DNA from 3 places in the Shewanella sp. ECSMB14102 genome. Region 1 is predicted to be linked to each of the others. Evidence: predicted binding sites of a transcription regulator. Region 1 holds the regulator's gene; each other region holds the start of a gene.
The links. Region 1 encodes MetJ, which represses methionine synthesis genes. Its sites were predicted from a motif close to TAGACGTCTAGACGTCTA; they were not measured.
Positions count from the first base shown of each region.

Region 1 (4,238 bases):
GTGCCTGTTCATTGCCCAGCAGCTGTTCAATCAGATTCTGCTGATAGCCGACAAGCTCCTGTAGCTCCTCCTGCCACAGAGCGCCCGACTCCTTCAGGTTCAACAGTTTATAGAGAAAATTAGTACTCTTGCCGGCGGCGGAAACCACTACAAGATCATCGGCATGACCATGGGTCAGCAAAATATGGGCGACCCGTCGGTAGCAATCGGCATCGGCGAGACTGGAACCGCCAAACTTATGTAGGTGACAACGTGCCATCTCAAGCTCCTTCAATTCAACAGTTTGCGGCTGCCGCCAATCCGGCGGCGATATCGTCTAGCAGATCCCGGCTATCTTCTATGCCCACAGACAAGCGAATAAGCGTGTCTTTAATACCGGCTTCGGCGCGAGCCTCACTCGTCATGGCTCTGTGGGTCATGGTGGCGGGCACGGCCACCAGGCTCTCAACCCCTCCCAGGCTCTCGGCCACGGAAAACAGCCTGAGCGCGCCGAGGAAGGCAACCACCTGCGTCTCATCGCCCTTGAGTTCAAAACTCAGCATAGCGCCAAAGCCACTCTGCTGCCTGGCGGCAATCTCATGACCAGGGTGACTCTTAAGCCCCGGATAATAAACTTTGTCTACCACCGGGCTCTGGCTCAGCAGCGCCACTATGCGCTCGGCATTGGCCTGATGCTCGCGGATCCTCAGCGCCAGAGTACGCAGGCCTCGCAGGGTCAAGTAGCTATCGAAGGCGCCACCGCTCAGCCCAAGCGTGTTGGACCACCAGTGCAGCTGCTCTGCCAGTTCGGGATCTTTGGCAATCACGGCGCCGCCCACCACATCGCTGTGGCCATTGATGTATTTAGTGGTCGAGTGCACCACTATGTCGGCCCCCAACAGTAAAGGCTGTTGCAGCGCCGGCGATAAAAAGGTGTTGTCGGCCACCACCAATGCGCCCTGCTGGTGGGCCGCCTCGGCAATGGCGGTGATATCCACAACCCGCAGCAGCGGATTAGATGGCGTCTCGAGCCACACCATGCGCGGCTTTTGCGCCAGGGCAGCGGCGAGTGCTTGCGGGTCGGTTTGATCCAAAACCTGCAAACGAAACTGGCCCTTGGCGGCCAGATGGGTGAACAGCCTATAGCTACCGCCATAACAGTCATGGGGCACCAACAAGAGGTCATCCGGCCCCAGCAGGTTGACCACCAGAGTAATGGCCGCCATGCCGGTCGCTGTGATTGCCGCACTGCAGCCCTGTTCCAGCTCCCCCAAGGCATCCCCCAGAATGGAGCGGGTAGGATTACCCGAGCGGCTATAATCAAAGGCTCTTGGCTGAGTGTGCCCCTCAAAGGCATAGTTGGTCGACAGATAGATGGGTGGCACCACGGCCCCGTGCTGGCTGTCTGATTCGATGCCCTGCCGGACCGCTGTGGTTGCTAATCGCCGCTCTGTCATAATCGACTCCTGAATGCTGAGGTTCGACACCATAAAGATGTCTGGACGTCTAAATCTAACCAATGACTATCCAGCCGTCAATAGGCATCAAGACGTTTGGACGTCCAAATGTATGGATTTCTGTTCATATTGCACAGATTTTGCAGGCAATCATTTGACTGTATCCTGTAAGGGTTTAAAATCTGCTGCGAATTAGTGAGATCACAGGTGAATCAATGACTGAATGGAATGGCGAATACATCAGCCCTTATGCCGAACACGGCAAGAAGAATGAGCAAGTGAAAAAAATCACTGTCTCTATTCCGTTGAAGGTACTGAAAGTATTGACCGATGAGCGCACCCGGCGCCAGGTAAACAACCTGCGGCACGCCACAAACAGCGAACTGTTGTGCGAAGCCTTCCTGCATGCCTATACCGGCCAGCCACTGCCCAATGATGAGGATTTGTCCAAAGACAAACCCGACAGCATCCCGGAAGAAGCCAAACGCATGATGGATGCCATGGGCATTGAATGGGAAGACATGGAATAAGTGTCTTATTCCTCTGAATTATCTTATTGTTGAACAAGGATCGCTGCGCGATCCTTTTCTTTTGGGAGCTTGCGAATGCTGTCATTGATAGATCCCGTCACCCTGTTGCTGGCATCCCTGATCATATTTACCGGCGCCCTGACCCAGTCGCTGATAGGCTTTGGCCTGGCCGTGGTAGCCACACCTTTGCTGTATATCGTCGATCCGGAACTGGTTCCCGTCCCTGTGATTGTGATGGGATTTTCTATCGCCCTGTTGACCTTGATACGCGAACGCGGCCACCTGGAATTCAACGGCTTGCAATATGCCTTGCTGGGACGACTCCCCGGCGGCCTGATTGGTGCCACCCTGTTGTTGCTGGCACCGCAACCGATTATGGGCTTGACCATAGCCCTGATTGTGGCCGTGGCCGTATTTCTCAGCTTCAGAAAATACAGCATTAAGATCAACCGCCTCAGCCTGTTTATTGCCGGGGTATTTTCCGGGATCTTCGGTACCGTGGCGGCCATAGGTGGACCACCTATGGCTCTGCTGCTGGCGGGTAAGGATGCCAGTCAGTTCCGCGCAGCGCTGTCGGCCTTCTTCATCTTCAGCTCCTTGATAGCCTTGATCATTCTCGGCTGTTTTGGCCTCTTGACCCTAAAGCATCTGTGGCTATCGCTGTTGCTGCTGCCTGCGGTATTTATTGGTTTTCTGGTCGCTGGCCGTTTGGTGGGCCGGGTGGATAAAGAGAAGACCCGCAGCTTAACCTTGGCGCTATGCACCCTGAGCGCCCTGTTGCTGACTATCAAGTCAACCCTGGCGCTCATCAACGGTTAAATCGCTGTTAGAAGTGATAGCTGGTTTGCAGCACGCCACCTATGGCATCGTCACTGCCAAACATGCCGGTGAGATCCAGCCGGAAGCTGTTGCCTATGGCGAACCCTGTCCCGAGTGAATAAAGATCGGCGCTGTGATCATTAAGATCCTGGCGATAACCGAGCCGTAAAGCAACCCAGTCAGCAGGCCGGTATTCGCCACCTAAACGCCAATAGCGGCTGCCCTCAAGCTCGGCAAACTTATCGTTGTCGGTAAGATCCAAGTCGCTGCTGAGCGAAAAAGCCGCCCAGTCATAGGCCACCCCGGCGGTAACCATAGGTTTCACCTGATAGGTAAGCTGCACGCCGCCAGCCTCTATGCTGCTTAAGTCCCGCTCGATAAGATTACGTCCGCTGACACCGATAACCAAACCATCCAATGGCTGAAATGCCAGGCCGATATCCAGATTAAAGCCTGTGTCATCACTGCGATAATCATCATCATTGAAATCATCGGCATCGAAGTTGTTGGCGCTGACAGCATAATTAAAACTATCCAACCGTTGCAGCTTGGGGGTGACTCCCACTGTCACCGGCATATTGACGATAGATAGCGGATAGCTCACGGCAACTCCGAGCTCGGAAACCGCCCCGGCCACTACCCGCCCCTGGGAGGTCAAATCTTGGATTTCCGGCGGGTTATTGGGGTCCAGATTATCCAGGGCATCAATATCCGCAGCGGCGATTTCGGCAATCCCCAAGGCATCGAGATAACTCTTGAATACAAAGGCATAGCTAAAACCATCCGAAGGCATGACCAACGCCATATTGATACCGGCACTGACATAGGCGTTGTTGCCCTGCAGCGATTGCAAGTCACCACTGAGGCGCTTGCGGTAGTCATCGATAGCCGCTGTGTCGGCAGCATCTATGGCATTGACCAGAGCGTCATAGTTATCCTGCAAGGCATCAAACTTATCGATCATCTGATCTTTATCTGCGCCATCTGCGCCTATGGTGGGAATAAGTAAACTGAAGTCACTGCTGCGGCGCGAGGGCAAAGCCAGCAGCGCCGGATTGGAAAAGGCCGCCGCCTCACGATTACCGGCCGCCACGGCAACGCCGCCCATGGCATCGGCGCGGGCCTCATAAACATCCTGCCCTGCCAGCGCCAGCGTGCTGGCAAGCCCCGTGGTAAGCAGTGTCAAAAGACTCAGTTTCATCTCATCCCCCTCTTGCTTTTATCTGTAACCAGACGCAAGACGTTAGTTACATGGGTTAAAGATAGTCCAGATCTCAGTGGCACAATGGTATCAAGATACAAAAAAAGCCCGTATCAAATGATACGGGCTGAGGCAAAACAGGTTCAGAGGTGCTTGTTAACCAAGATAGCTCTGACCTGCATAGAGAATGAAGTGTCTAAGTGCCAGCACCCCGGTCAGGCTGCAGCAGGCTACCGCCAGCATGGCGCCCTT
Region 1 is NZ_JWGX01000009.1:85,381-89,618, forward strand. It holds gene RC73_RS04590 (bifunctional aspartate kinase/homoserine dehydrogenase II) at 1-259, opposite strand, end outside; gene metB (cystathionine gamma-synthase) at 276-1,436, opposite strand; gene metJ (met regulon transcriptional regulator MetJ) at 1,652-1,966, shown strand; gene RC73_RS04605 (sulfite exporter TauE/SafE family protein) at 2,042-2,785, shown strand; gene traF (conjugal transfer protein TraF) at 2,793-3,986, opposite strand; gene nrfD (NrfD/PsrC family molybdoenzyme membrane anchor subunit) at 4,143-4,238, opposite strand, start outside.

Region 2 (4,238 bases), on a different contig from region 1:
ACTCAAGCATTCGCCTTTGTGTCAGGCCCTCTGTCGGCAACTGGCCCAGAATCGCTTTGACCTGGAATTGAATTGGCAGCAGACTTTGCATTACGGTCCGGTTTGGGTGCATCCTGATTATCGTGGCAAGGGCGTGTTTGATAAGCTTTATGGCGCCGCCAGAGCCAACATCAGTGCGCCTTGGCTGGCACTGATCGCCGAGGATAACGAGGCGTCTATACGTGCCCATAGCCGGGATGGCCGCATGCGCACCCTGGATTTTGTCACCCTTTGTGGCCGGGATTTCTATCTGCTGCTGGGTTAACAGGCGCTTTGACGCGGGAGAGTAAGATGCAAAACACGCCAGAAACCCTACTGCAATCCTGTGAGTCGCTAAGGCTTTCTGCCTGGGATAATGTCAGATACCTGGTGTCTGTTTTGGCGCTGCAGGGTCAGCAGGCAAAGGCTTTTGAAGCCAAAATCGATGGCAAGCCGCATTATCTGCTGCAAGCCTTGGGCGTCTGTTTCGACTGTGGGCGCAGCAATAGCTATCAGGTGCAGATCCGCCAGTTGACTGATACCGAATTCACTCCAATGAAAGTGTTGGATATCACGCCGCTATCGGCCGAGCAGTTGGGTTACCTCTGTATGGAAACGGCCCATTTCGATCACTGCTACTGAGATATCGCCCGATAAATAGATATAAAAAAACCGCCCTGAGGCGGTTTTTCTGCAAGCTGAGTCTATTACAGACCTGCGTCGGTACGCAGGGCTTCAGCCTTGTTGGTTTGCTCCCATGGGAACTCGTCACGGCCGAAGTGACCGTAAGCGGCGGTGCCTTGATAGATGGGGCGCGCCAGATCCAGCATCTCGGTCAGGCCGTATGGACGCAGATCGAAGTGCTGACGTACCAACTGGATAAGCAATTCTTGCGAGACTTTGCCTGTGCCGAAGGTTTCCACACTGATGGAGGTCGGTTCGGCCACACCAATGGCGTAAGACACCTGGATTTCACAGCGGTCAGCCAGACCGGCAGCCACTATGTTTTTGGCAACGTAACGGGCAGCGTAAGCGGCGCTACGGTCAACCTTGGATGGGTCTTTACCTGAGAAGGCACCACCACCGTGACGGGCCATGCCGCCATAGGTATCAACGATGATCTTGCGACCGGTCAAACCACAGTCACCCATAGGGCCACCGATAACAAAACGGCCGGTTGGGTTGATGAAGTACTTGGTGTCCTTGTTCAGCCACTGGGCAGGCAATACTGGCTTGATGATGGTTTCCATCACGCCTTCCACCAGATCCGCCTGGCTGACGCTTTCGCAATGCTGGGTAGAAAGTACCACGGCATCGATACCGACAATCTTGTTGTCTTCGTAGGCGAAAGTCACCTGAGACTTGGCATCGGGACGCAACCAAGGCAGAGCGCCGCTCTTGCGGACTTCTGACTGGCGCTTAACCAACTGGTGAGCGTAGGTGATAGGAGCTGGCATCAGCACGTCGGTCTCATTGCTGGCGTAACCAAACATCAGACCCTGGTCACCGGCACCCTGTTCTTTGGGATCGGCACGGTCTACACCCTGGTTGATATCGGGGGACTGCTTGCCGATGGCGTTCAGTACCGCACAGCTGTCGGCATCAAAACCCATATCCGAGTGGGTATAACCTATTTCGCGAACGGTTTTACGGGTCAGTTCTTCAATATCGACCCAGGCTGAGGTGGTGACTTCACCGGCCACCAGTACCATACCTGTCTTGACCAGGGTTTCACAGGCTACACGGGCCTTGGGATCCTGAGCCAGAATCGCGTCGAGTACCGCATCAGAAATCTGATCGGCGATTTTATCTGGATGTCCTTCTGAGACTGACTCAGAGGTAAACAAGTGTTTTGCCATAATTCGGAAAATCTCGTCTGTGGAATTCAAACGTGTAGAAGCATCTACATCTAGACGGCCATTTTAGTGGAATTCGACTTGGATGACACCCCTTGTCGCAAATATTTGTGCGCCATGGCGCAGGAATCGGCTCAAATGACTAAGAGCTTTTTCCACTGTTTTCAGCTATTTTGCTGAAATGTATCAGATTCATCTGTATCTGGGTGAGGAGTTTTCCTATGGCGCTTTAACCCAGGTAGCCGCATTGAAAGCGAACAGCGGACAGGCAAGTTGACAGCTTTGTGAGCGGCAAGCTTCGCAAATGAGGCGCAAATGTAAACACAAAGCAAAGCCTGGGCTGCTTTTGGCGTTGTGAGTGGGTGAATTTTATTTGCGTCCTTCTGCCCGGTAGGGGAAAATATGGCTCCAATTTGCCCAAGACCTCTAAGATCAAGCAGGAGAGAGCATGTCTTCCCGTAAAGAACTCGCTAACGCTATCCGTGTTTTAAGTATGGACGCTGTCCAAAAGGCCAATTCCGGCCACCCCGGTGCTCCCATGGGGATGGCTGATATCGCCGAAGTCCTGTGGCGGGATCACCTCAAGCACAACCCTGTGAACCCTCAATGGGCCGACCGCGACCGCTTTGTGTTGTCAAACGGCCATGGTTCCATGCTGCATTACTCACTGCTGCATCTGGCGGGTTATGATCTGGGCATTGAAGATCTCAAGCAGTTCCGTCAACTGCACTCACGCACTCCGGGCCATCCTGAATATGGTTATGCTCCCGGCATCGAAACCACCACAGGGCCTTTGGGCCAAGGCATTACCAATGCTGTAGGTATGGCGATTGCGGAAAAGGCTCTGGCGGCTCAGTTTAACCGTGACGGTCACGATATTGTCGATCATCACACTTATGTCTTCATGGGTGACGGTTGCCTGATGGAAGGTATCTCCCATGAGGCCTGCTCACTGGCCGGTACCCTGGGTCTTGGCAAACTGATCGCCTTCTGGGATGACAACGGTATCTCCATCGATGGTCATGTTGAAGGCTGGTTCAGCGATGATACTCCCAAGCGCTTTGAAGCCTATGGCTGGCACGTGGTTGCCGGTGTCGATGGTCACGACCCACAAGCTATTAACGCCGCCATTGAAGCCGCCAAGGCTGATCCGCGTCCATCGCTGATCTGCTGCAAGACCGTAATAGGTTACGGTTCTCCCAACAAGTCCGGTTCTCATGATTGCCACGGTGCGCCGCTGGGTGATGCTGAAATTGCCGCCACCCGTGAATTCCTGGGCTGGAAGCATGAGCCATTCGTGATCCCATCTGAAATCTATGCTGCCTGGGATGCCAAGGAAGCCGGTAAGGCCGCCGAAAGCAGCTGGAACGACAAGTTCGCTGCCTATGAAGCCGCTCACCCCGCGCTGGCCGCCGAGCTCAAGCGTCGCCTCAACGGTGAACTGCCTGCCAACTTTGACGCCGATGCCAAAGCCTACATAGAGCAGCTGCAGGCCAATCCTGCCAATATCGCTTCCCGTAAGGCCTCGCAAAATGCACTGGAAGCCTTCGGTAAAATGTTGCCTGAATTCTTAGGGGGCAGTGCCGACCTGGCGCCTTCCAACCTGACCATGTACTCAGGTTCCAAGCCTATTTCGGCCGAAGATGCCAGCGGCAACTACCTGCACTATGGTGTGCGTGAGTTTGGTATGACCGCCATCATCAACGGTATTGCCCTGCACGGTGGGTTTGTACCTTACGGTGCCACCTTCCTGATGTTTATGGAATATGCCCGTAACGCCATGCGGATGGCCGCGCTGATGAAGGTGCAGAATATTCAAGTCTATACCCACGACTCCATTGGGCTGGGTGAAGACGGCCCGACTCACCAGCCGGTTGAGCAGATTGCCTCTTTGCGTATGACTCCCAACATGAGCACCTGGCGCCCATGTGACCAGGTAGAATCTGCTATCGCCTGGAAATACGCCATTGAGCGCAAAGACGGCCCAACTTCGCTGATCTTCTCGCGTCAGAACCTGACCCAGATGCCACGCAGCGCCGAGCAACTGAATGATGTGGCCAAGGGCGGTTATGTGCTGGTGGATTGCGAAGGCGCGCCTGAGCTGATCATCATTGCCACCGGCAGCGAAGTCGAGTTGGCGGTTAAGGCCCAGGTTGAGCTGGCCGCTACTGGCGCCAAGGTGCGCGTGGTTTCCATGCCATCTACCGACGTATTTGACCAGCAAACCGCGGCTTATAAAGAAGCTGTACTGCCAGCCAATGTCACAAAACGACTGGCCGTGGAAGCGGGCATAGCCGATTACTGGTATAAATATGTCGGCCTGAACGGTCGCATTATTGGCATGACCAGCTTCGGTGAGTCGGC
Region 2 is NZ_JWGX01000005.1:24,692-28,929, forward strand. It holds gene RC73_RS01990 (GNAT family N-acetyltransferase) at 1-304, shown strand, start outside; gene RC73_RS01995 (hypothetical protein) at 331-660, shown strand; gene metK (methionine adenosyltransferase) at 726-1,877, opposite strand; gene tkt (transketolase) at 2,323-4,238, shown strand, end outside.
Region 2: a site for MetJ is predicted at 1,921-1,938, ahead of metK (methionine adenosyltransferase). Genes of this name have one in related genera too.

Region 3 (4,238 bases), on a different contig from region 1:
GTTTGGTAGTTGAGTTCACGGCTGCCGTAGTGAATAGGCATCTGCCGGCCTTTGCCCAGATCTTTCTCATTGCTGAACATCTGGTTCATAAACTGCTCTGTGCTAAAGCCGCGATAACGCAGTGCGGCATGTTCGCGGTACTGGGCAAGGATCACATCCTTGTCATCCAGCGCGGCGGCACTGCCGATAACGGCAGCTTCTTCACCGATACAGGTCATGTAAAAACTGATCCTTCCCTGACGCTGGGCGCCCAACATACGTTCGTCCAGGACACGGGTAAAGACACAGGTATCGAATATCTTGCGTGACAGGGCTTCATCTATGACGGGCAATACCGCCTCTTCATAGGTGGTGCCGTCGGCCTGAAGTATTTTGAGTACAGGGATATGCAGCGAGTCCTTGTTCAAAAAACTCACCCGATGCACCGTCTCGTTCATATTTGTTGCGTTGCTCATAGTGTGCTCTTGTTGTCTCTGGGTTTGTCCGGCTCGAAACCGGCCCTACCGATTTTTTCAGTACGCGCCCCGAACATTACGTTAACGTAAACTAGCAAGCAACTCCCACCATGGGTGCTTTGCCAACTAGCATGGGATCGGCGCGTATATATTGGTTTACAATTCAGGCCAATGGCACCTCTTTGGCTTGAACCAGGCAGATTACTGTACGTTGGCCAATGGGCACCTTGGCGTTGGGAAACACCACGGCTTCCGAGTCCTGTTCTACTCGAATATCCCTGCCCGCTTCCCGCGCCAGCACATAACCCTTGGGGAAAGCGCTGAAGTTTTCCACATCACTGGCGAAGGTAAATTCAAAGTCGTCGGCCTGCTTATTGATGACCCTACAGACCTGATAGATATTGACCCGCTCAAGCGCCTGCTCCTCGAGTTCCAGCGATTGTTTGCAGATCAAACGACTCAGCATCTCCCGGGTAGCGATAAAACGTGTCATATCGTTTTGTCCCATGGGGTAAACCTTGCCCAGCTCAATGGTAAAGGCGTCGGCGCCAAACTGATTTGACGAGAAATAGCTGAAAGTGGTTGTGGGTTCGTGATGCAGCAACACGGTATCGACTCCGGCCGCCTCCAGGAACATCAATTGTTCACGGCTGTAAGCCTTACCCGGTCGATAGGGATAGATGGCAAACTTTTCATGTTTGGAGCCGCGAATGGCGGTGTGCAAATCGTAATGGATCCTTTGTCTTGCCCCTTGTGGTGCGTCTTCGAAGAAACGTGTGACATAAGTTTCCAGCTTCTTGGCGCGGATCCGCTCCGGGTTCACCAGCCCGGGGGGATTGGAATGCTCACCACTGAACAGTCGGTTGAGGTTTTCATCGGCAATACGGGTGCCACGGTTAATTGCCGCCGGGTTACCGAATATGAAAAGTACTCGCTGCCCTACCCGTAGCTCTTGCTTCAACAGCGACTTGATAATGCCATTGCACAGCTCGATAGGTGCAGTTTCATTGCCGTGTACCCCGGATGACAGCACAATATCTTTATCACTTTGGTTATCCAGAGGCTCGAACAGCAAGACTCCTGTGTCCCAAATCGCTATCCGGGTGTGGTCGCCAAGCGTGCCGCTAACACTTTCCAGAGAATTGGGGTTATCCAGAGTCAATGACAGGAAGTCAGGATTATCCTTCAAGGCTTGTAACACGAAATACTCCTTCTTATTGCCGCTTTGGCTGTTGTTTCCATTAACGCTGCCTCCTGGGAACTTGTCAAAATGCGTTTGCTTGTTGAGACCAGCGCCAGAGAGCAAGGTTTCATAGTATCACAGCTTAACCTGTTGGCTATGTGACTAAATACCTCGCTTCGCAGGAGTTTTATCAAAACGGCTGTCGCCAAAAGCCACCTCGAGCTGGCCAGGGCCTATTCAAAAGAGAGCTAGCTATATGCACAAGTCAAAATCAGTCAAACACGACACTTGACAGGAAAACTTATTGCACATAATTTTAGCCATCTGGACATCTAGAAGGTAAATTAAATGGCGGTAGCAACATTCGGTGGCGGTTGTTTTTGGGGAGTAGAGTATTTCTTTCGCCAAGTACCCGGCGTAAAAAACGCCAGCAGTGGTTATATGGGCGGTGATGATAGAATCAATCGCTATGAAGAGGTAAAACAGGGCAACAGCGGCCATGCCGAAGTGGTTCAGGTGGAGTTCGATGAAGCCCAGGTTTCATTTACAGAGTTGCTGCAAGTTTTCTGGCGTAATCACAACCCTACCAGCCTAAATCGCCAAGGGGGCGATATCGGCACTCAGTATCGGAGCGTGATTTTTTTTCACAGCAAAGAGCAAAAGGAGCAGGCTGAGGCCTCAAAACTGGCATTAGCTCGTAGTGGGAAGTGGGGGCAGCGGCACATAGTGACGGAAATTGTTCCAGTGAAACAGTTTCATCGTGCGGAAGAATATCATCAGGATTATATCCAGAAGAATAACCTGCCCAGTTGCCATCTGGAATATTGAACCCCGGGAATAAAAAAGCGCAGCTGTGTTCACGGCTGCGCTTTTTTACTGAACTGGCAATCTCTTAAGCTCAGTTCGGCTTGCCTTTTAGGGCGCTGGTTATCAGCGCTCTCGCCTGTTCCAATATCTGCTGCAGATGCTGCTCGCTGACAAAGCTTTCGGCGTAAATTTTATAGAGTGCCTCAGTGCCTGATGGTCTGGCGGCAAACCAGCCGTTGTCAGTTAACACCTTAATACCGCCAATGGCACCATCATTGCCGGGAGCCTTGGTCAGTACCGCCTCAATCTTGTCTCCAGCCAAAGTCTCTGCCCCCAAGGTATCTGCATTGAGGGTGGCAAAACGCGCCTTTTGCTTGGGATTGATGGGGCTGTCTATCCGTTTGTAGAAGCAATCACCGTGTATGGCAGCCAGCTCTGCATAACGCTCGGCTGGATTTTTGCCGGTAACGGCGAGGATTTCAGCGGCCAGCAGCCCGAGAATAAAACCGTCTTTGTCCGTGCACCAAGTTGTACCGTTACGGCGAAGGAAGGCGGCGCCGGCGCTCTCCTCGCCGCCAAAGGCCAGGCTGGCTTCACTCAAGCCACTGACAAACCACTTGAAACCAACCGGTACTTCACAAAGCTTGCGCCCGTGTGAGGCAACAATCTTGTCTATCATGCCACTGGAAACCAAGGTCTTGCCTATTTGCAGCGTCTGTGGCCAATCGGGTCTGTGTTCCAGCAGGTAATCTATCGCCACTGCCAAAAAGTGGTTGGGGTCCATCAACCCAGTCTCTGGGCAGACTATCCCGTGTCTGTCGTAGTCAGGATCGTTGCCAAGACAGATATCAAACTCATCCATGTGCTTAAGCAAGCCTGCCATGGCAAAAGGTGACGAGCAGTCCATACGGATCTTGCCGTCTTTATCCAGTGGCATAAAGCCGAAACTGGGATCGACTCGATCGTTGACCACTGTGATATTCAGCCCATAACGGTCGGCAATATGTGACCAATAATGGATGCCTGAGCCGCCCAGGGGGTCGACACCTATACGAACGCCGGCATCTTTGATGGCTTGCATATTCACCACAGAGGCGAGATCGGTAACATAGGGCTCAATAAGATCGGTCTCTTTGATGAGTCCGATACTGGCGGCTACGCCATAGTTGAGTTTCCTGACCCCTTCCAGCTGCGCCTTGAGATAATCATTGGCTCGCTGCTCAATCCAGGCGGTAATCTCACCTTCAGCTGGCCCACCATGGGGCGGATTGTACTTAATTCCACCATCTTGCGGTGGATTGTGGGACGGGGTAATAATAATGCCATCACTGAGCTCGGCGGCATTTCGGTTTGCGCTAACTATGGCATGGGAGATAACAGGCGTTGGCGTAAAGCCCTGCCTCTCTTGCACCACCACCTTAACATCGTTGGCCAGCAAGACTTCAATGGCTGATATATAAGCAGCCTCGGACAAGGCATGAGTGTCCATGCCCAAATAAAGCGAACCTTCAATCCCCTGAGATTGGCGGTAATCTACCACTGCCTGGGTAATGGCCCAGATATGATTTTGATTGAAACTGCCATTGAAGGAGCAGCCCCTGTGCCCAGAGGTGCCAAAGCTCACTTTCTGGGCAGGGTCATCACAGTTGGGGACAATTCGATAATAATGGCTCATCAGCCGCGGAATATTAACCAGATCCTTCTGTATGGCCCTTTTACCGGCCCGCTCATGAATAGCCAAAATAGTACTCCTTGATGACAGATGTTGATAAACAGATTTACGCTTTAATCGG
Region 3 is NZ_JWGX01000004.1:108,748-112,985, forward strand. It holds gene RC73_RS01715 (thiamine pyrophosphate-dependent dehydrogenase E1 component subunit alpha) at 1-455, opposite strand, end outside; gene astE (succinylglutamate desuccinylase) at 619-1,656, opposite strand; gene msrA (peptide-methionine (S)-S-oxide reductase MsrA) at 1,987-2,466, shown strand; gene pgm (phosphoglucomutase (alpha-D-glucose-1,6-bisphosphate-dependent)) at 2,537-4,186, opposite strand; gene seqA (replication initiation negative regulator SeqA) at 4,224-4,238, opposite strand, start outside.
Region 3: a site for MetJ is predicted at 1,956-1,973, ahead of msrA (peptide-methionine (S)-S-oxide reductase MsrA). Genes of this name have one in related genera too.